DNA from 4 places in the Staphylococcus warneri genome. Region 3 is predicted to be linked to each of the others. Evidence: riboswitches for the same ligand, from Rfam matches in the RefSeq annotation. Region 3 holds a riboswitch; each other region holds the start of a gene.

The links. A riboswitch is a leader RNA that binds a small molecule or an ion and turns the genes downstream of it on or off. The one in region 3 is predicted to bind S-adenosylmethionine.
Region 1: it holds a riboswitch for S-adenosylmethionine, as region 3 does, so the genes downstream of both, metK (methionine adenosyltransferase) here and EL082_RS09260 (methionine ABC transporter ATP-binding protein) in region 3, are expected to answer to the same signal.
Region 2: it holds a riboswitch for S-adenosylmethionine, as region 3 does, so the genes downstream of both, EL082_RS02695 (Na+/H+ antiporter NhaC family protein) here and EL082_RS09260 (methionine ABC transporter ATP-binding protein) in region 3, are expected to answer to the same signal.
Region 4: it holds a riboswitch for S-adenosylmethionine, as region 3 does, so the genes downstream of both, metX (homoserine O-acetyltransferase MetX) here and EL082_RS09260 (methionine ABC transporter ATP-binding protein) in region 3, are expected to answer to the same signal.

Annotation. Positions count from the first base shown of each region.
Region 1 is NZ_LR134269.1:973,710-981,321, reverse strand. It holds gene EL082_RS04925 (NERD domain-containing protein) at 1-303, opposite strand, end outside; gene metK (methionine adenosyltransferase) at 423-1,622, opposite strand; SAM riboswitch class I at 1,731-1,846, opposite strand; gene pckA (phosphoenolpyruvate carboxykinase (ATP)) at 2,000-3,592, shown strand; gene EL082_RS04910 (alpha/beta hydrolase family protein) at 4,068-4,817, opposite strand; gene ytkD (RNA deprotection pyrophosphohydrolase) at 4,828-5,301, opposite strand; gene yidD (membrane protein insertion efficiency factor YidD) at 5,362-5,601, shown strand; gene menC (o-succinylbenzoate synthase) at 5,585-6,598, opposite strand; gene menE (o-succinylbenzoate--CoA ligase) at 6,588-7,612, opposite strand, start outside.
Region 2 is NZ_LR134269.1:588,304-595,915, forward strand. It holds gene EL082_RS02685 (SDR family oxidoreductase) at 1-628, shown strand, start outside; gene EL082_RS02690 (hypothetical protein) at 877-1,449, shown strand; SAM riboswitch class I at 1,503-1,600, shown strand; gene EL082_RS02695 (Na+/H+ antiporter NhaC family protein) at 1,677-2,972, shown strand; gene EL082_RS02700 (SRPBCC family protein) at 3,175-3,687, shown strand; gene EL082_RS02705 (MurR/RpiR family transcriptional regulator) at 3,773-4,534, opposite strand; gene EL082_RS02710 (alpha-glucoside-specific PTS transporter subunit IIBC) at 4,744-6,342, shown strand; gene EL082_RS02715 (hypothetical protein) at 6,412-6,942, opposite strand; gene EL082_RS02720 (bile acid:sodium symporter family protein) at 7,261-7,612, shown strand, end outside.
Region 3 is NZ_LR134269.1:1,896,816-1,904,427, forward strand. It holds gene sufC (Fe-S cluster assembly ATPase SufC) at 1-121, opposite strand, end outside; gene popT (polyprenyl-phosphate transporter PopT) at 443-1,303, shown strand; gene EL082_RS09245 (CsbD family protein) at 1,357-1,527, opposite strand; gene EL082_RS09250 (MetQ/NlpA family ABC transporter substrate-binding protein) at 1,943-2,752, opposite strand; gene EL082_RS09255 (methionine ABC transporter permease) at 2,771-3,466, opposite strand; gene EL082_RS09260 (methionine ABC transporter ATP-binding protein) at 3,459-4,484, opposite strand; SAM riboswitch class I at 4,575-4,677, opposite strand; gene EL082_RS09265 (thioredoxin family protein) at 4,735-5,031, opposite strand; gene EL082_RS09270 (toprim domain-containing protein) at 5,024-5,410, opposite strand; gene gcvH (glycine cleavage system protein GcvH) at 5,720-6,100, opposite strand; gene EL082_RS09280 (arsenate reductase family protein) at 6,276-6,629, opposite strand; gene EL082_RS09285 (thioredoxin family protein) at 6,770-7,093, shown strand; gene EL082_RS09290 (nitroreductase family protein) at 7,205-7,612, opposite strand, start outside.
Region 4 is NZ_LR134269.1:12,997-20,608, forward strand. It holds gene serS (serine--tRNA ligase) at 1-599, shown strand, start outside; gene EL082_RS00050 (AzlC family ABC transporter permease) at 930-1,622, shown strand; gene EL082_RS00055 (AzlD domain-containing protein) at 1,619-1,948, shown strand; SAM riboswitch class I at 2,051-2,156, shown strand; gene metX (homoserine O-acetyltransferase MetX) at 2,222-3,187, shown strand; gene EL082_RS00065 (YybS family protein) at 3,325-4,263, shown strand; gene EL082_RS00070 (DHH family phosphoesterase) at 4,278-6,245, shown strand; gene rplI (50S ribosomal protein L9) at 6,242-6,688, shown strand; gene dnaB (replicative DNA helicase) at 6,720-7,612, shown strand, end outside.

The sequences.
Region 1 (7,612 bases), 920 kb from region 3:
TACATATTCACTATGGTTTTTAGAGAATAGCTTTAATGCATCAATTTCTCTTTCTTTACTATTTACTGTAGCTTCATAATCTTCTTTTTGTTTCGTAACTGCCTTTTTATTCTCAATACGTTCTTTTTCTAAAGCTTCTTCATGAGATGCCTTTATACTTTGTTCTTTTTGTTGGTATTCTTCTTCTGTTTGTTGCTTAATCTTTTTCTTACTATTTAAAGCAATTAAAAATAGTACAAAAAAGATAAATGCAATGACTACTGCAACAATTAACCCTATACCAATAGGTGAAGATAAACTCATCACATCAACGCTCCTTTTATATGATCAATACAACTAATTATAAAACATAATGATGACATTTTCGACATTTAGTCGCAATTTATCTTATTATATTTCAAACATCCCATAAGTTATTTCGTTTAAACTTTGTTAATCGTATCTTTTAAAACGTTGACTTTATCTAATTTTTCCCATGGTAATAATACGTCAGTACGTCCGAAATGACCATATGCAGCGGTTTGTTTATAAATAGGTTGTTTTAAATCCAACATTTTAATGATACCAGCTGGTCTTAAATCAAAGTTTGCTCTAACCGCTTCAACTAATTCAGCCTCTGTTACTTTACCTGTTCCGAAGGTATCTATAGCTATTGATACTGGTTCAGCTACACCTATTGCGTATGCAAGTTGGACTTCACATTGTTCAGCTAATTCTGCAGCAACAATATTCTTCGCTACATATCTAGCAGCATAAGCAGCAGAACGGTCTACTTTAGTTGGATCCTTACCACTGAAGCAACCACCACCATGGCGTGCATAACCACCATACGTATCCACGATAATTTTACGTCCTGTTAATCCAGCATCCCCTTGTGGTCCACCGATTACAAAACGTCCTGTAGGATTAATATAGAATTTTGTCTTATCATCCATTAATGATTCTGGAACAGTTGGATAAATAACATGTTTTTTAATATCCTCTTGAATTTCTTCTAAAGATTTATCTTCAGCGTGTTGCGTTGACACAACAATAGTATCAATACGTTTAGGTTTATCATTTTCATCATATTCTACAGTGACCTGAACCTTACCATCCGGACGTAAATAGTCTATAATGTCATCTTTACGTACATCTGATAGACGTTTCGCTAATTGATGAGATAAGAAAATAGGTAACGGCATATAAGTATCTGTTTCGTTTGTAGCATAACCAAACATTAATCCTTGGTCACCTGCACCAGTTGCTTCAATTTCTTCTTCAGAAATATCATCACGGTATTCTAATGCTGTATCAACACCTTGAGCGATATCTGGTGATTGTTCATCAATGGCAGTTAAAACGGCCATCGTTTGTGAATCGTAACCATATTTAGCACGTGTATAACCAATTTCTTTAATGGTCTCTCTTACAACTTTCGGAATATCAACATATGTCGTCGTTGATATTTCACCTGAAATTAATGCCATTCCAGTTGTCACTGTAGTCTCACAAGCCACACGTGCATTAGGGTCGTCTTTAAGAATTTCGTCTAAGATTGCATCAGATACCTGATCAGCAATTTTATCTGGATGTCCTTCAGTTACTGATTCTGAAGTAAATAATCGTTTATTGTTAGTCATGTTTTGCTCCTTTTAAAATATATTACGATAATTCTCTTTTATTTGAGCTAAATAAAAGAGCCTTCTACTACTACCTAGATAGAGTGAAGGCTCTTATACGTCCATTCGCTCTTATCGTTCAGACATTATACGTCTGCAAACGGTTTGGCACCTTTCTTTTTATATGTAAAAAGAGGTTGCTGGGTTTCATTGGGTCCATGTCCCTCCACCACTCAGGATAAGAGAATCCGTTAAAATTAATACTACCTAATAAGAGAATTAATGTCAATTTATGATTTAAGTTATTTTAGTAATAATTTACGGTGGATTAATTAAATTGATATGTTATACTATTGAAATGTAAAGGCTTACATTATAACTATCTGGAGGGATTAAGTATGTCGATTGATACATACTCTGAAACGACTAAAATTAAACAATTATTAGAAAAACCATCAACAAAGTTTCAACTATCAACAACTCAACTTTACAATAAAATATTAGATAATAATGAAGGTGAACTTACTGAATTAGGTGCTATTAATGCTAGCACTGGTAAATACACTGGCCGCTCACCTAAGGATAAGTTTATCGTTACTGAACCTTCATATAGAGATAATGTAGATTGGGGAGACGTCAATCAACCTATCGATGAAGAAACATTTTTAAAGCTTTACAATAAAGTATTAGACTACTTAGGCAAGAAAGACGAATTATATGTTTTTAATGGTTACGCAGGTAGTGATAAAGATTCACGTTTGAAATTAACTGTCATTAACGAATTAGCATGGCATAATTTATTTGCACATAACATGTTCATTCGTCCTGAATCTAAAGAAGAAGCAAAATCAATCAAACCTAACTTTACAATTGTATCTGCACCACATTTCAAAGCTGATCCTGAAGTTGATGGCACGAAGACTGAAACGTTTGTCATTGTGTCATTTAAACATAAAGTGATTTTAATCGGTGGTACAGAATATGCTGGGGAAATGAAAAAAGGTATCTTTTCAGTAATGAATTACCTATTACCTATGCAAGATATTATGAGTATGCATTGCTCTGCTAACGTGGGAGAAAAAGGCGATGTAGCACTATTCTTTGGTTTATCAGGTACAGGTAAAACAACGTTGTCAGCTGATCCTGAAAGAAAATTAATCGGTGACGATGAACATGGTTGGAATAAAAATGGCGTGTTCAACATTGAAGGTGGTTGTTATGCAAAAGCAATCAATCTTTCAAAAGAAAAAGAGCCACAAATTTATGATGCTATTGAATACGGCACTATCTTAGAAAACACAGTCGTTAAAGAAGACGGTACTGTTGATTTCGATGATAATAAATTCACTGAAAATACAAGAGCAGCTTATCCTATTCATCATATTGATAATATTGTATTACCTTCAAAAGCAGCACATCCTAATACGATTATCTTTTTAACTGCAGATGCATTTGGAGTGATTCCTCCAATTTCAAAATTAAATAAAGATCAAGCAATGTATCATTTCTTAAGTGGTTTCACGTCTAAATTAGCAGGTACAGAACGTGGTGTAACAGAACCTGAACCATCATTCTCTACTTGTTTCGGCGCACCTTTCTTACCACTTCATCCTACAGTTTATGCAGATCTTTTAGGAGAATTAATTGATAAACATGATGTTGATGTTTATTTAGTTAACACTGGATGGACTGGCGGTAAATATGGTGTTGGTAGAAGAATTAGTTTACACTATACGCGTCAAATGGTTAACCAAGCTATCTCAGGGAAATTAAAAGATGCAGAGTTTACAAAAGACTCAACATTTGGTTTAAATATTCCAGTTGAAATTAAAGATGTACCAAAAACAATCTTAAATCCTATCAATGCTTGGAGCGACGCTGAAAAATATAAAGCACAAGCAAATGATCTTATCCAAAGATTTGAAGATAACTTCAAAAAATTCGGCCCTGAAGTCGAACACATTTCTGACAAAGGTGCTTTCAATAAATAAAAGTAAAACAGGCTGGGACATAAATATATATTTCAAGTTACATTCATATTTAGGCAGTAGTTGACTGTAAAGTCATTCTTTTTCTTAAAGAAATTAGAATGACTTACACATGAGTATTAACTCATGTGTTCAGATTAAGTTTAAGAGGTATACATGAACTTAAAAGTTCATGCATAAAACCGTCTAAGTAATGAATTACAAAGACGGTCTAATGTACCAAGCTTTTTCATTTCTAGTCAACCTTGCCGGGGGGACGGGCCCCAAACATAGAGAATTTCGAAAAGAAAATCTACAGACAATGCAAGTTGGGGATGGACAACGATAAAGAAATACTTTTTCTTTAGAAATTAGTATTTCTTATGCATGAGTTTCACTCATGTATTCCTATTTTAAAGTACACATTAGCTGTGGCTAATGCGTAAGAACCACTTCATATTCAATGATTAGTGGTTCTTTATTATTTCTGTCCCACTCCCTATTTTTTGTTTATTTCTATTTGAGTCATCCATTTATGTATGTACTTTAAAGTTTCTTTTAAAGCAAATGGTCGAGGTACATGTCCTTCTTCCATTTGATAAAGTGTATCATAATGCACACCAATGTCTTTCAATCGTCGTTCTAGATAATAAGCTTGATGAATACCTACCTGTTTATCTTTACCACCATGTACAATTAAAATCGGTGGACTTTGCGGTGTAATATATTGTATCGCTTCTCTAACTTCATATGCTTCATGATCTTTTTTAGGGTGCCCAACCATTCTTCTCAGCATCCCTCTTAAATCCACACGCTCTTCATACATTAAATGTATATCAGAAACACCACCCCAAATGATATAACTATCAACTGGTAAATCTTGAAATGTTAGCAAGCCTTGCAACCCACCACGAGAAAATCCAATCATATGTATAAACGCGTTGGGATATTTTGAATGTAATATGCGTATAAGTTCAGTGACATCATTTAAATCTCCTCGATAAAACTCATCTTTACCTTCACTACCATTATTACCTCTATAATAAGGACCCACAACAAGTGTCTGTTCATTAGCAAATTGCATTAAGCGAGCTGCTCGTACCCGACCAACTTGTCCTTTTCCGCCTCTTAAATAAACCACTATTCTATTAACTTTACTATATGGTGTCATCATTAGTGCCTTCACTTTTAGATGATCAACATCATAAGTGATTTCATCAAACTGGTGCGTAGCTATTTCAATCGGCATTCTTTTCGTTTTAATAAAGTCCAAGTGAAATCACCCTTTCAAAACAGTGTAAAATGGCGTCATCTTGTAGCAAAAAACTACGTTCACTATATGGTATGTCTTCTATAGAAGTAAAAAGACAAGGGCCATCTGTTTCTAAATAGTCAGTTCGATTGGCTAAAGATGAAACTTGAATAAAATAAACATCTTTGACAAACCTAGAGGCATCGTTAGTTTTCACAGTATATTGAGCAATGTACTGTATTTCTTCTATAAATGCACCGGTTTCTTCATATAATTCACGCTGGATAGCATCAATGCTTGATTCTCCATGTTCCCTTTTGCCGCCAGGAAATTCAATACCTCTATTTTTATGTCGAGTAAATAATAACTTCCCTTGGTATACTGGTATTGCAAGAACGTGATTACCTGTTGGATTATCTGTATTCGCTTTATATGTTAACTGCACTTCTCTTTGGTCTTTATCTAAAAACTTCAAGTACATCACATTCCTTTATAATATGTTAAAATAACTGTATTCAAAATTCTGGTTGGAGGCTTTTTTATGAAAAAAATATTCTTAGCCTTGATACATTTTTATCAACGCTATATTTCTCCATTAACACCACCTACATGTCGCTTTTATCCTACATGTTCAGAATATACGCGTGAAGCGATTCAATATCATGGTGCTTTCAAAGGATTATATTTAGGCATTCGACGCATACTCAAATGCCATCCACTACATAAAGGTGGCTATGACCCAGTACCGCTTGCTAAAAATAAGTCTAAACATCACCATTAATACATTCTAATTTACTTCTATCTACTACAGGGGGAATGAATTCAATCATTCCCTCTTTTAAAATACCTTCATTTTCCACAAAGTCATTTTCAAAATAATAGCCTGCTGGCGTCACATCACCAGGATAATCACCATATTGAGATAACATTGCAGTAAAATAACGACTCAATCCGTATTCATACATACCACCTACAACAATATTAATACCCCTATTTTTTAGATAATCAATGGTTTCTATAACACGGTCAATACCACCTAATCTAAACGGCTTGAGTACAACAGTATCAATTTGATAATGCGAAACAATAAACTGAATATCATCAATTGATGTTGCCTTTTCATCAATTGCAATAGGTAATTGCGGTTCATTATCAAACTGTTTTAAGGTATTAATATTAGCAAACGGTTCTTCTATATATAATATATTTTGATTCATATCTTTATTTATTTCTTGGTATTGATTGATATCGAGTGACTCATTTGCATCGATGACAATATCAAATGGAAATTCTAATGACTTTAATTTATTAATATCAGAAATTAATTGATTTGAATATTTCACTTTTATACGTTTAGGTTGCGTTTGCTTTAACGTCGCAAATTGGGCATCACTCCATCCACTGACGGTAGCACCATATTCAACCTTAAATGCTTTAAGTTTATAATACATTTGATATAACGCCATGACAACTGTACTGCGGGCTGCCGGACAATGATTTAATGTGTTCAATAGCGACTGCCATTCTTCAAATGAATATACATCCTTATTCTTAATTGATACAAACCACTGTTCGATCTGTTGTTTAACAGAAGATATAGTTTCCTTATCGTACCATGGTGTTTTAAAGGCGTTGCACTCACCAAAATACGTATCACCTGTTTCAGTAATCAGTTCGATGATTAAACATTCTCTTTTGTCTAATGACACTTTAGGTGTCACAATAGGTGATTTAAATGCCTGACTATACAAGTAAAACTTCAACTCATTAATCTTCATTTTCAGATTCCTTTGACATCACTTTATTTCTTTGTAGTTTACCTGTTGAAGTATATGGTAATTCATTTACTTCATAAAAGGCTTTAGGTATTTTATATTTAGCTAAATGTGTGGAGAAATGTTGTTGTAAATCATTTTTATCAAAGTGGTCTTGGGCGATATAATATAGTACCGGTACTTGACCCCAAGTGTCATCATTTTGACCAATACATACGGCGTCTTCAATTTCAGGAAAATGTTTAGCTACAGATTCAATTTGGTATGGATAGATATTTTCTCCACCACTAATGATTAAGTCTTTACGACGATCATAAATCATAACGAAGCCATCATCGTCAATTTCAGCAATATCACCTGTTTTAAAAAAGCCATCTTCAAATGTATCTGTTAAATTAGAAGGATATAAATAACCATTCATTACATTTACCCCTTTTATGAGTAATTCACCGTGACCATTTTGATCAGCATCTTTAATTTTAACTTTGACATTATCACTCGGTTTACCAACTGTATCATATCGTTGAGCCAACATATCTGGTGTCGCAGTTAAAAATTGTGAACATGTTTCAGTCATTCCAAACGAATTATAAATAGGCAAGCGATAATCTAATGCTTGTTGAATTAAATTTGAAGAAAGCTTTGCGCCACCTAACAGAATCTTTTCTAATTGATATGGCTTTTCTAAACCTGCATCCATTAACCATTTTAATGTTTGTGGCACAAGTGACACATGAGTAATATCTTCATTTTTAATAATATCAAGCATATTTTCTGTATTATATTTCTCTAATAGTCTGACAGTAAATCCTTCCATCACACTACGTAATATCACACTCAAACCTGATATATGATAAATCGGGAGTACAGATAACCATTTAGATTGTTGACTATATCCTAAGCTCCTTTTACATCCTTCTGCACTTGCTAGATGATTCTTAAACGTTTGAGGCACAGCCTTTTGTGGACCAGTCGTACCCGATGTAAACATGATTGATGCGATATTTTCTAATTTAA
Region 2 (7,612 bases), 1.1 Mb from region 3:
AGACGCACAAGAAGTTAAACAAGTGATTGAAGAAGCGGGACAAAAAGCAGTGTTACTGCCTGGTGATATACGTGATGAACAATTTAACTATGACATGGTCGAAGAAGCACATCAACAACTTGGTGGGCTGGATAATGTGACATTAGTAGCTGGACATCAACAATACCATGACGATATACAAGGGTTTGATACACAATCATTTAAAGAGACATTTGAAACCAATGTATATCCTATATTTTGGACAGTACAAAAAGCGTTAGAATATTTACAACCAGGTGCATCAATTACAACAACATCATCTGTTCAAGGATATAATCCAAGTCCTATTTTACATGATTATGCCGCTTCGAAAGCTGCAATTATCTCATTAACAAAAAGTTTATCAGAAGAACTTGGCGCAAAAGGTATTCGTGTCAATTGTGTAGCCCCAGGACCATTTTGGTCACCATTACAAATTACTGGTGGACAACCACAACGAAATATTCCTGAATTTGGTAAGGAAACACCACTTGGCCGTGCAGGACAACCTGTTGAATTATCAGGAACATATGTCCTATTAGCATCTGAAGAATCAAGTTATACAACTGGACAAGTCTTCGGTGTGACAGGCGGTATTCAAATTAACTAATGAATATAAGTTGGTCGATAAAGTGTTAATACTTTATCGACTATTTTTTTGTGACAAATTATATGATAACTATATCCAATTTTATTATGAATTTGGAATAAAAATATGTTTAATGTAAAATAAAAATATAAAATTATTAACCTTTTTGAAGAATGAAATTTAATTAAAAAATACCCTATATATTTAAGGGATTGGCATTTTATACGAGGACATGCAAATTAAATCTTATATCTAAAGGAGGTTATGACATGGTGAAAGATAGGTTTATAAGGGTTGCTCCGTTCATAATAGGTATAATCGCTATAGTTATATTTTCGTTATTTACTAAAAATCAATGGTTTTTAATCATTTTAATACTTTTATTTGCTTTAACCAATGCATTAAAAAATCTGTATTTTGTTAATAAAAATATTAAAAATAATATCATATGGATTAATCAAACAATCGACCGGTTATTAGGTATTATTGCGGGGTGTTTGTATTTAGGTTATGCCGGAATAGTGCTAATATCACAATCCCATGTATGGATTGGTTTCTTAATCCTAATGGTAACTATGGCGTTTGTTTTTTATATAGAAACTAAATTACAAATTGATGATGATACACAAAGGAAAAATCATCGAGATTATAAAGTGATCTCTCAACAACGTGAACGACAATTTAAAATACTGATGATTAGTATGACGATCATTTCTATTATTTTAATGATTGTATCACTTTATTTAAAATGGTGGATCGTCTTTGGTATAGCTATTGCAATGTTATTCGTAGTTGCTGTTGCATTAATTATTTATGAAAAATATTTTACGACGAAGTTATAATTTATGATTGACGTCATAGGAATTATCTTGTAACGTAAACGTTAAATATGAATCACTTATCAAGAGAAGTGGAGGGACTGGCCCTATGAAGCTTCGGCAACATTGAATCATGTGCCAATTCCAGTAACCTGTCTAGGTTTGAAGATAAGGGGATAATCGTTGTAGATGGACCTCTTTTCTTTATCATAAGGAAAAGAGGTATTTTTTGTAAGGAAGTAGGTCTAATGATGAAAGAAACTAAAAAGGGTAATGCTTGGGCGTTATTTCCGTTATTATTATTTATGTTGTTATTTTTAGGTGTAGGTATCATCTCGGGTGATTTCACGACGATGCCGTTAAATGTTGCGATAACGATTACAGTAATCGTTGCTTTGTTGATGAATCGCAAAGAAAAATTTGCCACTAAAGTTGAAGTGTTTACTAAAGGTGCAGGTCATTCAAATATTATTTTAATGATGCTTATCTTTATTTTAGCAGGCGCATTTTCTACGACTACAGAGAAAATGGGTGGCGTGACTTCTACTGTAAATTTGGGATTGTCTCTCATCCCTGAAAATTTAATTATAGTAGGTTTATTTATCATTTGTATGTTTGTTTCTATTTCAATGGGAACATCAGTAGGCACAGTAGCAGCTATTGCACCAGTAGGATTTGGCTTTGCGCAAGCAACAGATGTCTCTGCAGCATTAGCTATGGCTACAGTAGTTGGTGGCGCTATGTTTGGAGATAATCTTTCTATGATTTCTGATACTACGATAGCGGCTGTACGTACACAACATACGAAGATGAAAGATAAATTTAAAGTAAACTTTAGAATTGTTTTACCAGGTGCGATATTAACTATAGTTGTACTATTTTTCCTAACAAATGGTATTTCCATGGATCATTCTAAAAGTTATGATTTCCAATTAGTTAAAGTCATTCCATATCTATTGGTGTTGATTCTAGCGCTAGTTGGTGTCAATGTGATTATCGTTCTTATTGGTGGAACAGTTTTATCTGGAATCATTGGTCTTATTGATGGCTCATTTGGTTGGAAAGGATTACTAAGTGCTGTATCTAAAGGGATTATAGGTATGGAAGATATTGCGATGATTGCCCTATTAATTGGTGGTTTAGTAGGACTTATTCAACATAATGGCGGTATAGATTGGTTGTTAAATGTAGTTAGAGGGCGCGTGAAATCTAAACGTGGGGCTGAAATAGGTATTGCCAGTTTAGTTAGTGTAGCAGATATTGCAACAGCTAATAATACTATTTCAATCATTATGTCAGGACCATTAGCTAAAAATATAGCAGATGAATATGATGTTGATCCACGTAAATCAGCTAGTATTTTAGATATATTTGGTGGATGTTTCCAAGGCTTATTACCATATAGTCCTCAAGTTATTTCAGCTGCAGGAGTGGCTGGTATCTCACCATTCTTACTTGTACCTTATAGTATTTATCCAATCATGCTTGGAGTATGTGGGCTGATTGCTATTTTAATTGGGTATCCGAAATTAAAAAATAAAGCATAAATATGATTAAAAACTGAGACTTTTTAGTCTCGGTTTTTTAGTTGATAAATAGAATTATAAATATTGAAAATGTTTTAAGTCAGCGTTTTAATGGTAAACTAGACTAAATGTGTAGAAGCGCAATCTTTTTTAATGTATAAATGTTTGGAAGTTTGAACAAATACGTTAAAATAGTATTAAGAGTGAAAGTAGGTGACTGAAAGTGGCAAAGTATAATGTGGAAAATGAATATGTAGAAATTGATATTGAACGTTTATTAAAATATTCACCAGAAACAATTTATGAAGCTTGGACGAAAGAAGATATTCTTAAACAATGGTTTATGACGTCGAAACGTACGAATAAATCATTTGAAGCAGATGTCCAAGAAGGTGGTAAGTATCGTATCGTTGATAGTAGAAATGGCAAACAAAATATTATCGAAGGTACATACGAAGAATTAGTCATGGATGAATTTATTAAAATGACAATAGGTATGCCAGGCTTAAGTAACGATGAGGATATTATAGAAGTAGAATTCTTTGAACGTGAATCAGGTGGCACACAAATGTTCTTCTATTATCAATCATATATGGAACGCGAAAGAAGATTAACCAACCTTGAATACAAACAGAAAAAGAAAGAATATCATGATTCCACTGCACATGGATTTGAACTTATGTTTGATAAAATGAATGCAGTGTTAGAAGAAATTGAAGAACAAAAAAATAACTAATTCGTTTTAAACATAAGTTATATAAGCCAGTAAATGAACTTAAGAAAGCTCATTTACTGGCTTTTTATCTTTATAGGCTAATGCATCAATTGAGGTCGCCTTTCTCTTTGCGTTCATTATATTTTCTGAGCAGCGTTTCAAAGAAAATATGATAACTAATGAAACTTGAATAGTCAGTGCCATCATTTAAATAAAATGTATTACTAGATACATAAACATTATAATTTGCTTGTTGGGCTAACGAATTATCTTTCATCGTTGTGACAGAGATAAAATATTTTTGTCTCAATTGTAATAACTGAGTCACTTCTTTTAATTGATATGTTTCTCCAGATAGTGAAATGATAAAGAAAAGGTCTTGCGATACTGTTTTGTTTAAGACCATTTTTAATTCGTGGACATCATAAAGAATAATGATGTTTTTATGCATTGTTAATAATATTCTTTGTGCTTCTTCAGCCACATTGATTTGAGCTCGACCTGTTCCATATAAATATATCGTTCCAGCATCATTCATTTTATTAGTTAATAGTTCATAATCTATACGATCTAAATAATTAAATGTATTTTCAATTTCTTGTCTAAATGATTCGATAGAGTCAGAAGGCAATTGATTTTTCTTTTCACTTTCAAATTTTAAAAATGATTTGAAGTCACTATAACCATCAAATCCTAATTTTCGTGTAAAGCGATGTATAGTGGCATTTGATGCATGTGTATGTTGCGCCAAGTCTTGAATTTTCAAATTTTTACATAAATCAACATGGGTATTAACGAAATTTGCAATTTGTAAATCATTGTCATTGAGTTGATTAAAGTTCGCGTTCACACGTTCATCTAGAAACATGACGACACCTCATTTGTTAGTGTTGAAAAAATTTTCATCATAAGAAAACATAATCTGATTATACAAAATACTTTCAAAATGCGTCAATGACGTTGTAGTGATGTAAGCGTTTACTATATATTAGAAACAAGATAAGACATTGAAAGGAATGGTTTAATACTCATTTTCAATGTGAAATAGAACGAAATTGGGATGTGGAGGTAATTATAATGAATGCAATCAAACGTTTTGGTAGTGCAATGATTGTACCTGTCTTGATGTTTGCTTTCTTTGGGATTGTACTTGGGTTTGCAACATTATTTAAAAACCCAACAATTATGGGAGGTTTAGCAGACCAACATACATTTTGGTTTAAATTTTGGTCAGTAATAGAGTCAGGTGGTTGGGTCATATTCAACCATATGGAAATTGTATTTGTAGTAGGTTTACCATTATCTTTGGCTAAAAAAGCACCTGGACATGCTGCACTAGCTGCATTAATGGGCTATTTGATGTTTAATACATTTATTAATGCGATATTAACGCAATGGCCACATACATTTGGTGCCAATTTAGAAAAAGGCGTTGAAAATGTTACTGGTCTTAAAGCAATTGCCGGGATAGAAACATTAGATACTAATATTTTAGGCGGTATTATTATCTCAGGTATTATTACATGGATTCATAATCGTTATTATAGTAAACGTCTTCCAGAAATGTTAGGCGTATTCCAAGGATTAACATTTGTAGTGACGATTTCATTCTTTGTTATGTTACCTGTTGCAGCAATTACATGTGTCGTATGGCCTACAGTTCAACATGGTATAGCGTCAGTACAACACTTTATTATCGGATCAGGATATGTAGGCGTGTGGTTATATCATTTCTTAGAAAGAGTGTTGATCCCAACAGGTTTACATCACTTCATTTATGCACCGATTGAAGTTGGTCCAGTCGTTGTCAATCATGGTCTCAAAGCGGAATGGTTGCAACATTTAAACCAATTTGCAGAAAGTAGTAAACCGTTAAAAGAACAATTCCCATACGGCTTTATGTTACAAGGTAACGGAAAAGTATTCGGCTGTTTAGGTATTGCATTAGCTATGTATTCAACAACACCAAAAGAGAATCGTAAAAAAGTGGCTGCATTGTTAATACCAGCAACACTTACAGCGGTTGTTGCGGGTATTACTGAACCATTAGAATTTACATTCTTATTTATTGCACCATATTTATTCGTATTACATGCTTTACTGGCAGCTACAATGGATACAATTATGTATGGATTTGGATTAGTAGGTAACATGGGCGGTGGTGTTTTAGACTTCTTAGCTACAAACTGGATACCACTTGGCAAAGAACATTGGATGACATATGTGATTCAAGTGGTTATTGGTTTAATATTTGTAGGTATTTACTATGTATTATTTAGATTTTTAATATTGAAATTTGATATTCCACTACCAGGTCGTCGTAAAAATGAAGAAGAAGTTAAATTATTCTCTAAACAAGATTACAAAGAGAAAAAAGGCGAAGGCAAGACGGCGCAACCTCAGTCAACCGGAAATGAATATGATGATAAGGCAGCTTATTATTTAGAAGGACTTGGCGGTAAAGAAAATATTAAAGATGTTACTAATTGTACAACTCGATTAAGATTAACAGTTAATGATGAAAATAAAGTAGAAGACAGTAGTTATTTTACACATAATCAAATGGCACATGGCCTAGTTAAAAGTGGCAAAAGTGTACAAGTCGTTGTAGGTATGTCTGTACCACAAGTGAGAGAATCATTTGAACACTTAGTTTACGATAATGATGAAAAATAATTAAAACAAGGGATTCCGAAACAATATCGTTTCGGAATCCCTTTTATAATTAGTGTTTAAATAGTTGAATTATGAAATTCTTGCTTTATTTATCATTTTAGATTTATATCCTGCTGAAAGAATATCTATGTTACGTGTTGCTATAGTATGTAGTAATTTAGAAAAAATATCAGGAGGACAAATGATACTTGCACAATTTTTATTTAATGTATAGCTAATATTATAGTGATTCATATACATATTCATAATATCAATCACTTTGTCTTTGATAAATGCGTCTTGTAAGCCATCGATAGATAATTCAAATCGTTTAGCAGATTGGTATAAACGTTCTGAATCAAGTAATTCGTCTAGTTGCTTTGGTGATAAAATTTGGTAAATGGTAAAGTTATGGAAACTTAAAAAGCTAATAAAGTAAGGTAGTTGTTGTTTAGGTAAGCTGACTTCTAAAGCGTACATACCTTGTTGTTTAAAGATTTGGTATTGAAATGATTCACAAAACTTAAGTTGTTTACAAAGCTTTGTTAAAGATTTGCGTGATGATCGCGATTTTAAATCTGCGATATTGATGATATAGGTTTCAAATTTGTCTATCAACATGTTATGCCTCCCAATTGCTAACATTCGTACGTGGCTCAAATAATATATAGTTATGTAGGATATTTGTTTTTTTATTTCGTTAAATTGATTGTACCACGCTTCTTTTTGATATTCACTAGGACTTTTGAATGAAGGTTAATAAGAATATGGATATAAAGCTAGCGAAATCAAGTGTACCATGGTGTTTAGCATTTTATTAAAATCTCGTTACAAAGACTTTATACACCTTAAAATATCGAAAAATTCTGAAAATAATATTGTTCATAATTATGAGTTGTGATAATATTTGTCATTATTAACGATTAAGGATGTGTTTATATGTTGAATCGTATGAGTCAATTTGCCACTAAGACATTTATATTTTGGATGTTAGTGGCAGCTATAATTGGTTTTGTGTTTCCATCACATATGGCTATATTAGGAGGATTTGTCCCTTACTTATTAGGTATTGTCATGCTAGGAATGGGGATGACGATTGATCCAAAAGATTTCAAGATTGTATTACAATCACCTAAACCCGTTATTATTGGGGTGATTTTGCAATTTACGATTATGCCAACATTAGCCTTTCTGATTGCCAAAGGTTTTCATTTACCACCAGAAATTGCGATTGGTGTCATTCTAGTAGGGTGCTGTCCGGGTGGAACATCTAGTAATGTCATGAGTTACT
Region 3 (7,612 bases):
TACCATTTGGTCCCATAATGGCATGAATTTCCCCAGTATTAATTGTTAAATTAACACCTTTTAAAATTTCTTTATCGTCAATAGACACGTGTAGGTCTTTAATTTCTAATGTTGATGACATTTATATTCCCTCCATAAAATATAAAGTTTTCTTAACTAGTTTATAATAATTTTAATCTGTAGTCAAAAAGCCTTTGGAATTTTCAATCCTGTTCATTATAACGTACTTACTGGATAATATAAACTTTTTAAAACCGTAAATTAGAGTAATTCTTTTCAAAAAACGATTTTCATCTATTGTTTTTAGTTATTTCAAATGATAACGAAATATGCATCTTTCTCAATAGACACTTTTTAGACAAATAGTTGTTTTATTTAACTCAAGCCAACGAATTATGTTATTATACACTTTAACCTTTTAGGGTTAAGAAAGGAGACATTAATGAAAAACTTTAAATGGATTAATGTATTAAAAGGTTTTGGTATGGGTACAAGTGATTTAGTACCTGGTGTCAGTGGTGGCACTATAGCACTTTTACTTGGAATTTATGATGGTTTTATTAGTTCCATTAGTGGCTTATTTTCAAGAAGGTTTTGGCCTAGTTTGAAATTTTTATTACCTATTATAATAGGTATGCTTTTAGCAATCGGTATATTAAGCAATCTATTTAACTATTTGCTTAGTACACATGAAATTCCAACAATGTTCTTTTTCACCGGGTTAATCATTGGAATTATTCCTTACCTTCTTAAAGTGTCACATTTTAAAGCAACTTTTAAAGCAAAGCATTACATTGTAGTTTTGGTTGGCATCGCAATATTGGTGATCATGACCCTACTTAATGGTGGAGACAAGCACACAGGAGAAACATTATCTTTATCTACTAGTCTTATTATTAAATATTATATTGCAGGTATATGTGCTTCTAGTGCAATGCTCTTACCAGGTATTTCAGGTTCATTTATGTTACTTATATTTGGTGCTTATGGTACTGTAATGTATGCTATATCTCAATTAGTAAAATTTAATTTCAATGCTTTACCTATACTTTTAATAGTAGGTTTAGGTATCCTAACTGGATTCTTAGTGTCAAGTAAATTAATCCAATACTTGTTACATCATCATACAACCATGACATTCGCATTAATTATAGGCTTTGTTATTGGATCCATATTTGCTGTTTATCCAGGCTTACCTAAATCCGCTTTGACATGGATCATTTCTATTGTCACTTTAATTGTTGGCTTTATTGTTAGCTATGTCTTAGGACAAATAACTGCTAAAAATGAAGAACAAATATAAAAATAAGGCTCTCAAACACTAATGTGGATGAGAGCCTTTTGATTATTTAATAATTATTCTTTGTTACCTTTAACTTTATCGATAACATTATTTACTGCTTCTTTTACTTTACCAGAAGCTTTATCTTCTTTACCTTCTTTTTCAAGGTTTTCGTTATCAGTTACGTTACCTACAGTTTCTTTTACATTACCTTTTGCTTGTTCGAATTTATCTTCAGCCATGATGAATTCCTCCTAGTATTTATTTAGTAAGTTATTATGCTTAATTTATACCACTATTCATACTATATAAACATTTATTTTCAAAAAATTAATATTAATTGATGGTCTAATATGAAAATAATGCCTTTCAAATATATTACGCTTATAAAAAAGGGATGGTTAAATGTTTACAATAATTGTCCATATAGTAGCAATATTATTAATACTCATATCCTTGATTTTAATTATTAAAAATCAATTTACTAAGCCTGATAATAATGCTATGTTACCTTCTACACTTCTACTTATTGCTTCATTAATTTTGTTACTTTATAACCTATTTAAATGAGCTTATTAGATATTAAAAAAATTATACAAATGATATAAATATAAAAAATCCTCAAGCACTTTTGTCTTGAGGATTTTACTATTTCTATAATTATTCTGCTGGCACTACAGCACCATCATATTTTTTATTAATGTAGTCTTTAATTTCTTTTGAACGTAAAACTTTCATTAATTCTTTAATTTTCTTATCGTCTTTATGTCCATCTTTAACTGCGATTAAGTTAGCATATGGATTATCTTTAGCTTTTTCATAAGCGATTGAGTCTTTTTTAGGATTTAATTTTTGATCAATAGCATAATTTGAGTTAATGATAACTGCATCTGCATCTTGTTTTTGATAGATTTTTGGTAAGAATTCTGCTGATTGTTTGTTGTTAAATTTGATGTCTTTTTTGTTTTCAGTGATGTCACTGAATTTTGCGTCTTCAATTTTAACGCCTTTTTTAATTTTAATTAATCCTTCATCCACGAAGAATTTAAGGAAACGACCTTGTTCTGCAGGATTGTTAGAAACGTATACTGTTGCACCTTTAGGTAAATCTTTTAAGCTTTTATACTTTTTAGAGTAGACAGCCATTGGTTCTAATTCTACGTCACCAGCTGATTCAATTTTGTATCCTTTTTCTTTACTTTCAGTTTTTAAATAAGGTGTATGTTGGAAGAAGTTGGCATCTAATTCACCTTTATCTAATAATTTGTTAGGTGTTGTATAGTCGTTGATTGTTTGAATATCTAATTTATAACCTTTTTTCTCTAATAATGGTTTTGCTTTTTCTAAAATTTCTGCGTGAGGTGCAGGTGAAGCACCTACTTTAATTGTCTTGTCGTCATCCTTACCTCCACATGCTGCTAATGCTACAGTTAAAGATAATAATAATAAAATACCTAAAATTTTCTTCATTGATTTGTCCCCTTTTCTTTAGCGTTTATCAATTTTGTTTGTAACCCAGTCACCAATAAATTGGATGATGAATACAATGATTAAGATGAAAACTGTTGAAACTAAAATAACGTCTTTTTGATTTCGAGTGAAACCTGTTAAGTAAGCTAAGTTACCTAAACCACCAGCACCGATAACTCCGGCAATTGCTGTAGATCCCACTAATGCAATTGCTGTTACTGTTAAACCTGATACTAACGCCGGCATTGCTTCAGGTAGTAATACTTTTCTTACTACAGTCCAAGTATTAGCACCCATAGACCACGCTGCCTCAATTACCCCTTTATCTATCTCTTTGAAAGCAATTTCTACTAATCTAGCATAGAATGGCGCTGCACCTATGATTAATGCAGGTAGTGCACCTGTTGGACCACTTATTGTGCCTAAAACGACACTTGTAAATGGTATTAATAACAAGATTAAAATGATGAACGGTATCGCTCTAAATAGGTTCACGATAAATGAAACGATTGAATAAAATATTCTTGCCACTTTTGAATGACTCTTAGCCGATAAAAATAATAAAACACCTAAAATCAATCCAAATATAAAAGCAAATATTGTTGATACGACAGTCATATAAAGTGTTTCAACAATGGCTTGCCAAACTTCTGGCCATTGGACGTTCGGCATTGTAATCATTTCTTGGAGTATTTCTCCAACTGACTTACCCATGTCTTAACACCTCCACATTCACATGTTTCTCATTAAGATTAGATTTGAAATCTTCGAAATTTTCAGAACTTATAAAAGGTATATGGATAACTAAAAATCCTAATGTACCATTTCTTGTATTTTTAATGTCAGCTTCTAAAATATTAACGTCAATCTGATGCGTTTTTGTAATGTACGATACAATTGGTTGAGTCGTATTTTCACCGTTAAAATTCAATCTAACTATGTAAGCATTGTTATCTAATGGTTCTAACGCATCTAATGATTCCTCAAAATCCTCATTTAAATCATCTTTTACAAATCGTCTCGTTACTTCGTGTTGTGGATTTTCAAATACTTGGCTAACTTGACCTTGTTCTATCACGCGTCCGTTTTCCATAACTGCGACTTCATCACAAATTCGGCGAATCACTTGCATTTCATGTGTGATTAACACGATTGTTAAATTTTGTTGCTCACGTATTTTTAATAATAAGTCTAAAATTTCATCTGTAGTTTGAGGATCAAGTGCACTTGTAGCTTCATCACAAAGCAATACTGTCGGATCATTGGCTAATGCTCTGGCAATACCAACTCTTTGTTTCTGTCCACCAGACAACTCAGATGGATAAGCATTTTCTCGTCCCTTCAAGCCTACAAGTTCTATTAATTCATTTGCCTTACGTTTTGCTTCTCCTCTAGATAATCCTGCAATTTCTAGTGGGAATGTAATATTTTTAAGTACAGTTCTCGACCATAGTAAATTAAAATGTTGGAAAATCATACTTACTTTTTGGCGCTTCTTACGTAAATCTGACTTCGATAATTGACTTATGCTATCTCCATCAATAATAACTTCTCCAGAAGTGGGTGCTTCTAAATTATTAAACATTCTAATTAAGGTACTCTTACCTGCTCCAGAAAAACCAATCACCCCAAAAATGGAACCGGATTGAATGTTTAAATCAACGTGATCTACAGCGAGTACGTCTTTATTTTTCGTATGATATCGTTTCACGATTTGTTTTAACTCAATCACGTTAATGCCTCCTTGTTTATAACTAATACAAATTAAAAAATGCTTCCTCAAAACTTTAGACTGTTTGAGAAAGCATTTTAAAATATCTTTCTCTCATCTTCTAAAGTTTACCTTTATGTGAATTGGCACCATTTCTATATAAGACGGTTGCCGGGCTTCGTAGGGCACATCCCTCCACCTCTCTCGATAAGAGTGTTTGCATGATTTAATTTTATTTAATCCTACCATCACGGTAGAGATTCGTCAATAATTATTTTAAATTTTCTAACAAATAAGGAACAGACCTAAACGCATACAATCTTTTTACTTCTTTATCCTTATTCATTAACATTAATACTGGTACTGACATAATTTGATGTGTTTCACTAAACTTTGGATGAAAGTTCATATCAATTTTCTTAACCGGAAGTTTCAAAATTTCATTTGCAATATCCAACATTCTTTCAGACACTTTACATGTACCGCATGTAGGCGTATATCCGAAAATGAGATGTTTATCTTCACCAAAGTTTTCAGTCACATCGTCTATTTCGATTGATTTACTCATTCACTAAAACTAACCTTTCAGTTTTTAAATTAGGTATAAGGGATTTCTCTTTTTTGCAATTAAATCCATGTTTGGTAAGTACATGCGCTAAATAATTTTTAGGACAATTGGCCACTTCGCAAAATGTTTTATCTACAAAAATATGTTCAGACTCACTTAAATACCGTTTGAACCATTTTCTAATTCGATCCCCTTCGTCATCTGAATCAGCTAAGACGAAAACTTGTTTACCATAAAGTGATTCTATCATATCATCTATCTTATCTATACTCATAGTACCATGCGTACAAATAATACTTACTGGTTCTGCAATGACTTGCTGCACTCGTTTTTTATCAGATTTACCTTCAACAATGATTACTTTATTCACAATAGTCATAAGTATTCACCCTTTAAAAATCGAAAATTAGCTATCACTATTTAATTCCACGAAGATGCTATTTATAAAACATATACTACAAAAACTTAAAATGAATTAACCATTTCATTACACTGTTAATATCTTTTTTACAAATAGCATCAATGTCTTTTTAAATCTAAGTTCATCAGATTATATGTACGCATGCCTATAAAATTCTTCCTTCGGTTCGCCTCTGCTTTCGCAATGGCATAAGTGTTTCTAAAATCTAAAGATTTAAGAAACACTAAAAAAAAACTCCTTGATACGAGATCGAGGAGTTTGCAAATATTATTCGCCAATCATTTCTGAATATTGTTCTGCTGATAATAATTCGTCAATTTGGCTTTCGTCACTAATTTCTACTTTAACCATCCATGCTTTTTCGTATGGTGATTCGTTTACAAATTCAGGACTATCTTCTAATTCTTCATTAACTTCAACTACTTTACCAGTAATTGGTGCATATAATTCAGATACAGTTTTTACAGATTCAACACTACCGAAAGTGTCGCCTTCGTTTAATTCATCATCAGTTTCAGGTAATTCAACGAATACGATATCACCTAACTCGTTTTGAGCATATTCAGTAATACCAATTGTCGCTACATTTCCTTCAACTTTAACCCATTCATGTTCTTTAGAGTATTTAAATTCGTTTGGTACTGCCACGATAAATCCCCTCCTAATTTTAAGTACATTTTAATGATGCCATACCCACAATTATCAATCAACTATTATCTAAAAATTTTAAACCTTTAAATATTCGGATTTAAGATGTAAATTGGTATTTTTATGACTTTATTAAAATGAAAGTTCACTTTTTATATTTTGAAATGGTATCCAATTATAACCAAGTATTTTTATACTCTTCTTCTTTAAAACCTAATGTGATTTTATCACCTAATATAGCTAAAGGTCTTTTCACTAACATGCCATCTGAAGCAAGTAATTCAAAACGTTCTTCGTCTGATAAATCATCTAATTTATTTTTTAAATCTAATTCACGATATTTGGCACCGTGTGTATTAAATAATTTTTTAGTGTCTACACCAGTTTTATCAACAATTTCTTTAAATTCATTTTTCGTTGGTGTATGTTGAACAATATCAATTGGTTCATAACTCACACCGTATTCATCTAAAAATTTTGCTGCTTTTTTGCAAGTTGTACAATTTGCATATTGGTAAAATTTAATCATCGCTTTGCCTCCTTTATCTCTTAAATCCAATATATCATGTTATTTTAGAAAACGCTCTACTTTTTAAGCTTATTTTTTTATTTAAGTATTTTCATCCGTTATAATAAATTTACTAAATTTTTTCAAAGGAGCTTTTATAAATGGAAAGTATTAAAACAACTGAACAATTTAACGACACTGTCCAAAACGATCAACCTGTTATCGTCAAATTCGAAGCAGGTTGGTGCCCTGATTGTAAAGCAATGGATATGTGGATAGACCCTATCGTTGAAAAATATAAGGATTATGAATGGTATACTGTAAATCGTGATGAATTGGAAGATGTAACTGCTGAAAATGATGTTATGGGTATTCCTAGTATTTTAGTATTTAAAAATGGTGAAAAGTTAGCTCATTTACACTCAGCAAATGCTAAATCTCCTGAACAAGTAGAATCATTCTTAGACGAAACATTCAATAAATAATATACAAAAAATGGTCGAGACATTGATTAAGTATCATAGTACCAACTTATTGGTTTATGACTTAGTTAACGTCTCGACCTTATTTTATTATATTGCTCTACATCATCACTTTTAATACTCTGAAATTAGGTCTCTATTCTTACGTTTAGCTTTTGTCATTGGTTCTTCTAAATCAGTAAGATATAAGAATCCTGCTAATATTTCATCATCTTCAATATTTAATGCTTTACGGATTTTAGGTTCAAAAATATATGCAGGTGATTTCCAACAAGTACCAATACCTGCTTCATAAAGTAACAACATTAAATTTTGGGCAAATGCACCGAATGCAAAGTAATTTTCTCTATTTTGACGTTGTCTTGGATCTGCTTTCATAATCAACAACAACATGCCGCCTAGTTTTGTCACTTTATCATAATGATCAGCTCGCTTTTCCGGACTATCGGGGAAAGCAAAGCGTGTGATATCTTCACTCATGTTTCCTAATCTATCTTTAGCAACATGTACAACTCTCCACGG
Region 4 (7,612 bases), 540 kb from region 3:
CAACTGCTGAAGTACCTTTAACAAACTTCTATCGTGATGAAATCATCCAACCAGGTGTCTTACCTGAAAAATTCACTGGACAATCTGCATGTTTCCGTAGTGAAGCGGGTTCAGCTGGTAGAGATACAAGAGGTTTAATTCGTTTACACCAATTCGACAAAGTTGAAATGGTACGCTTTGAAAAACCTGAAGATTCTTGGGATGCTTTAGAAGAAATGACTACAAACGCTGAAGCAATCTTAGAAGAATTAGGATTACCATATCGTCGTGTTATCTTATGTACTGGAGACATTGGTTTCAGTGCTAGTAAAACATACGACTTAGAAGTATGGTTACCTAGCTATAACGACTACAAAGAAATCAGTTCATGTTCAAACTGTACTGACTTCCAAGCACGACGTGCCAATATCCGTTTCAAACGTGATAATGCAGCTAAACCTGAATTAGCGCATACGTTAAACGGTAGTGGTTTAGCTGTAGGTCGTACATTCGCAGCAATTGTTGAGAACTACCAAAATGAAGATGGTACTGTAACTATCCCTGAAGCCTTAGTACCATTCATGGGTGGTAAAACTCATATTCAAAAGCCAACTAAATAATTTAGATTGTTAGCGAATGACTAGCTACACAATGCGCGGTAATGAAGAGCCATCATTGCCGCGTATTTTTTTTATGCCAATAACCTAAAGTAAGAGGGTAGGGGAGGGACATTAAGTAAAATTCAGACGCAAAATAGTGTGGGTAATCTAACTATTTATAGAAAATTCTGTCATATTTAAAATGTTGTGATGACGGCATTTTAAAAGTGAGGTTTGTCTGACATCACACACACCGACGTCTAAAGTGATTGCCGTTTTCATCATTGTATATTAGACTTGAGTTTATTATTTAAACGTAAATGCGTTTGTAACTAGAAAGGGGGAGACAAGATGACCCATCTCACATTTAGACAAGGTGTTAAAGAATGCATTCCAACATTATTAGGGTATGCAGGTGTTGGTATTTCATTTGGCATCGTTGCTGCATCTCAAAAGTTTAGTTTATTAGAAATTATATTACTTTGTTTGATTATTTATGCTGGTGCGGCGCAATTTATTATATGTGCGTTAGTCATAGCTGGAACACCCATAACAGCGATAGTGTTAACAACATTTATTGTTAATTCACGTATGTTTTTATTAAGTATGACTTTAGCACCCAATTTTAAGTCTTATGGTTTATGGAATCGAATTGGACTTGGTTCTTTAGTAACCGATGAAACGTTTGGTGTAGCCATCACGCCTTATTTAAAAGGTGAGCCAATTAACGATCGTTGGTTGCATGGTTTAAACATCACAGCATATTTGTTTTGGACCTTTTCTTGTGTAGTTGGTGCTGTATTTGGCAAATATATTTCGAATCCAGAGATGTTAGGATTAGATTTTGCGATTACAGCTATGTTTGTATTTTTAGGAATTGCTCAATTTGAATCTGTTAAAAAGTCTAAGATCAACATCTATCTTGTGCTTATTCTATGTGTCATTGTGATGATGTTAACGTTAAGCTTTGTTATGCCCTCGTATGTAGCGATTATAATATCTGCGGTTGTCGCATCTACATTAGGGGTGGTGATGGACAGATGATGACAGATCAACATATGTTAATCATTATTATTCTATGTGGTATTGTTACGATTTTAGTCAGAGTGATTCCATTTATGATGATTTCACGAGTAAATCTACCAGATGTTTTTATTCAATGGTTATCCTTTATACCTATCACACTTTTTACAGCACTTGTCTTGGACGGTATTATTCAACAACATGAAGGTAGTGTAGGCTATACACTCAATGTGCCATTCATTATTGCATTAATACCAACTGTATTATTAGCCATATATACGAGAAGTCTAACTTGGACCATTTTAGGCGGTATTGCATTTATCGCTCTATTGAGATTCTTTCTATAGAAATCAAGGTCTACATATTGAATTTCGTGATAGAGTTAGTTAAAATTTAAGTAGTTAGAAAATTTAGATAATTAATGTATTTATTCAAAACTTAATCATAAAATCTTATTCAGAGAAGTTGAGGGACTTGGCCCATAGACGCTTCAGCAACCGGCTATAAAGAATACGAGTACGGTGCTAAAACCAACGAGCACTCGAATGATAAGTACTGAACCGCTTCTTACTTCTCATAGAGTAAGAAGCTTTTTTATTTAAAGGAGGATGGATTCATATATGTCGAATTATACAGTTGATACATTAGAATTAGGCCAATTCACGACAGAGTCTGGAGAAACGATACAAAACTTAAAATTAAAATATGAACATGTAGGTTATCCTGGACAACCATTAGCATTAGTTTGCCATGCATTAACTGGCAATCATCTTACATATGGTACAGATGAACATCCAGGTTGGTGGCGTGAAATTATTGATGGTGGTTATATGCCTATCAATGATTATCAATTTTTAACATTCAACGTCATAGGGAGTCCATTTGGTTCAAGTTCAAAGCATAATGATCCACATTTTCCAGATCATTTAACATTAAGAGATATCGTACGTGCACTTGAGAAGGGGATAGAAGCACTAGGGTTTAATAAAATAGATATTTTAATCGGTGGGAGTTTAGGTGGTATGCAAGCACTAGAATTACTTTATAATCGACGATTCCAAGTAGATAAAGCGGTTATACTTGCTGCTACAGATAAAACCTCATCGTACAGTTGTGCCTTTAATGAGATTGCTAGACAAGCGATTCATATCGGAGGTAAAGAAGGTTTAAGTATTGCTCGACAATTAGGATTTTTAACCTATCGATCTTCTAAAAGTTATGATCAACGCTTCACACCTGAAGAGGTAGTTAGTTATCAACAACATCAAGGGAACAAGTTCAAAGAATCCTTTGATTTATCATGTTATTTAACACTGCTGGACGTCTTAGATAGTCATAATATTGATAGAGGCAGAGATGATGTTGATGAGGTGTTTAAATCATTAGACACAAAGGTATTAACGATGGGATTCATAGATGATTTGTTATATCCAGATGATCAAGTATTAGCGGCAGGACAACGTTTTAAATATCATCGACACTTTTTTGTACCAGATAATGTGGGGCACGATGGTTTCTTACTTAACTTTGAAGATTGGGCACCTAATTTATATCACTTTTTAAATGCGAAACATATTCGACGATAATGACTATTTTTATAATCATAAAATAAGTTGTATTTCACTCTAAAGTACTGCTGGAATTGACCGACATAAATACCAGTAGTACTTTATTGTTTATTTTTTTCAAAGAGGTTAAAATGGTAATTATAGTCAAAAAAAGTATGGGAGTGGCGTGTGTGTTTTCAAAAATACAACCTAAAGCAACTATGATAGGCACATTAGCACTAGTGATAGTCGCTTTAGTAACACATGTATTACCTATTCTCGGCTTAATTTTATGTTTATTTGCAACAATCCCAGGTGTCGTATTATGGAACAAATCTATTCAGTCATTTGGAATTAGTGCCTTAGTAACAGTTATAATTACAACATTATTAGGTAATACATTCGTCTTAAGTATGATGGTTTTAGTGATTTTAACGAGTTTAATCATTGGACAATTACTTAAGGAAAGAGCAACAAAAGAAAGAATTTTATATGTAACAACGGTATCTCTAAGTTTAATGACATTGATAGGATTCATGTTATTACAAGTATTTGAAAAAATCCCAAGAGCAGCCGCATTAGTTAACCCAGTTAAAGAAACCGTTCATAACATGTTATTAACAAGTGGAGCAGATGCTGATTACAGACAGATGCTTGAAGAAAGTATCCGCCAAATGACGGTCCAACTCCCTAGTTATCTCATTATTATCGTTTTTCTTTTCGTTTTAATTAATCTGATCATAACATTTCCAATCTTGCGCAAATTCAAAGTAGCTACGCCAATATTCAAACCACTATTCGCTTGGCAAATGAATCGTACGCTATTAACAATCTATATTATTGATTTACTTTGTGTCATGTTTGCAACCCAACCAAGTACGTTCCAGAGTATCGTATTAAACTTTGAAGTTGTGTTATCATTAGTGATGTACATTCAAGGGATGAGCGTGATACATTTCTTCGGAAAAGCGAAGCGACTACCGAATGTAGTAACTATCATATTAATGGTTATAGGGACATTATTAACACCAATGACTCATATTGTAGGGTTATTAGGTGTCATCGATTTATGTATCAATTTAAAACAACTAATGAACAATAATAATAAAAAGTGATGAGAGGTGGAAGAATGAACCGTCAATCCACTAAAAAAGCTTTGCTCATACCATTTATCATAATGGTACTGACTGCTATAGCATTAGTCATCGTTTGGTTTATATTTAACCAAATCGTGGCAGGTATAGCTGCAGGTATACTACTAGTAATGATTATTGCTAGTGGATTCTTGCTAAGACAAGCTTTTATGAAAATGGACAGTTATGTGGATGGTTTAAGTGGTCATATTACAACAAGTAGTAATAAGGCGATTAAACACTTACCGATCGGGATGATTGTGTTAGATGAGAACGACCATATTGAATGGGTTAACCAATTTATGTCTGAACATTTAACAACTAATGTTATTTCAGAATCGGTAAACGAAATATTTCCTAATATCTTAAAGCAATTGGAGAAAGTTCAAGAAGTAGAAATTGAACATGAAAATTATCATTATAGAGTACGTTATTCAAGCAATGAACATTGCTTATACTTCTTCGATATTACAGATGAAGTACAAACGAACCAACTATATGAAGATTCAAAACCCATTATTGCAACATTATTCTTAGATAACTACGATGAAATCACGCAAAACATGAACGATACACAGCGTTCTGAAATTAACTCAATGGTTACACGTGTAATTAGTCGTTGGGCATCAGAATATAATATTTATTTCAAACGTTATAATTCAGACCAATTCGTAGCCTATTTAAATCAAAAGATTTTAGCAGAAATCGAAGATTCAAATTTCAACATTTTAAGTCAATTACGTGAGAAAAGTGTTGGTTACCGAGCACAATTGACATTAAGTATTGGTGTCGGTGAAGGTACTGAGAATCTTATCGACTTAGGTGAATTATCGCAATCAGGTCTAGACTTAGCGCTAGGTCGTGGTGGCGACCAAGTTGCAATTAAAAACATGAACGGCAACGTACGCTTCTATGGTGGTAAGACTGACCCGATGGAAAAACGTACACGTGTAAGAGCGCGTGTTATCTCACACGCATTAAAAGATATCTTAACTGAAGGCGATAAAGTCATCGTGATGGGACATAAACGACCTGACTTAGATGCCATTGGTGCAGCCATTGGTGTGTCTAGATTCGCATTAATGAATAATCTAGAAGCATATGTTGTCTTAAATGAATCTGATATCGATCCAACATTGCGTCGTGTCATGGATGAAATTGATAAGAAACCAGAACTTAAAGAACGATTTATTACATCAGACGATGCATGGGATATGATGACATCGAAAACAACGGTTGTTGTCGTTGATACGCATAAACCAGAAATGGTTCTAGATGAAAATGTCTTAAATAAAGCAAATCGTAAGGTAGTGATTGACCACCATAGACGTGGTGAAAGCTTTATCTCCAATCCATTACTGGTTTATATGGAACCTTATGCAAGTTCAACAGCAGAACTTGTCACAGAGTTGCTAGAATATCAACCAACTGAACAGCGTTTAACACGTCTTGAATCTACTGTTATGTATGCAGGTATTATTGTTGATACAAGAAACTTCACATTACGTACGGGTTCAAGAACGTTCGATGCCGCAAGTTATTTACGAGCACATGGTGCCGATACTATTCTTACACAACACTTCTTAAAAGATGATTTGGATACGTACATTAACCGTTCTGAATTAATTAGAACAGTCGAAGTACAAGATAACGGTGTTGCGATTGCACATGGCTCAGACGATAAAATTTATCATCCTGTTACAGTTGCACAAGCAGCCGATGAGTTGTTAAGTTTAGAAGGTATAGAAGCTTCATATGTCGTTGCCAAACGTGAAGATAACCTAGTCGGTATCTCAGCCCGTTCATTAGGCTCAGTTAATGTTCAATTAACAATGGAAGCCCTTGGTGGCGGGGGTCACTTGACGAATGCAGCGACACAATTAAAAGGTGTCTCAGTCGAAGATGCCATTGTACAATTACAACAAGCAATAACAGAACAAATGAGTAGGAGTGAAGACGCATGAAAGTAATTTTCACACAAGATGTTAAAGGTAAAGGTAAAAAAGGCGAAGTTAAAGACGTACCAGTAGGTTATGCAAATAACTTCTTATTAAAAAATAATTATGCTGTAGAAGCAACACCTGGTAACTTAAAACAATTAGAACAACAAAATAAACGTGCTGAAGCAGACAGACAACAAGAAATTGATGATGCAAAAGCATTAAAAGAAAAATTAGCTAACATCGAAGTTGAAGTATCTGCTAAAACAGGTGAAGGCGGTAAATTATTTGGTTCAGTAAGTACGAAACAAATTGCCCAAGCCCTTAAAGATCAACATGACATTAAATTAGATAAACGTAAAATGGATTTACCACAAGGTATCCACACACTAGGTTATACAAACGTACCTGTTAAATTAGATAAAGAAGTTGAAGGTACTATTCGTGTGCATACAGTAGAACAATAAAGATGGATTGAAAATAGAGGTGTAATCAATAATGGATAGTATGTACGAGCAAAATCAAATGCCACATAGCAATGAAGCCGAACAATCTGTCTTAGGTGCCATTATTATTGATCCGGAATTAATTAATACAACTCAGGAAGTGTTACTTCCTGAGTCATTTTATAGAGGCGCCCATCAACATATTTTCCGTGCGATGATGCACTTAAATGAAGATAATAAAGAAATTGATGTAGTGACGTTAATGGATCAATTAACGACTGAAGGAAGCTTGAGTGAAGCGGGTGGCCCGCAATATCTTGCAGAATTATCTACCAATGTCCCTACAACAAGAAACGTTCAATATTATACTGATATCGTATTTAAACATGCACTTAAACGTAAACTGATTCAGACTGCAGATAGTATCGCCAATGACGGATACAATGATGAGTTAGAATTAGATACGATTTTGAGCGATGCAGAGCGACGTATTTTAGAACTATCATCTACACGTGAGAGTGATGGTTTTAAAGATATTCGAGATGTATTAGGACAAGTGTATGAAACTGCTGAGGAACTCGATCAAAATAGTGGTCAAACACCTGGTATTCCAACAGGTTATAGAGATTTAGACCAAATGACAGCAGGTTTTAACCGAAACGACTTAATCATTTTAGCTGCACGACCATCTGTTGGTAAGACTGCCTTCGCACTTAATATTGCCCAAAAGGTAGCAACACATGAAGATTTATATACAGTAGGTATCTTCTCTCTTGAGATGGGTGCAGACCAATTAGCAACACGTATGATATGTAGTTCAGGTAACGTTGACTCAAACCGATTAAGAACCGGTACAATGACCGAAGAGGATTGGAACCGATTCACGATTGCAGTTGGTAAACTATCTCGAACAAAAATATTTATTGATGATACGCCAGGTATTCG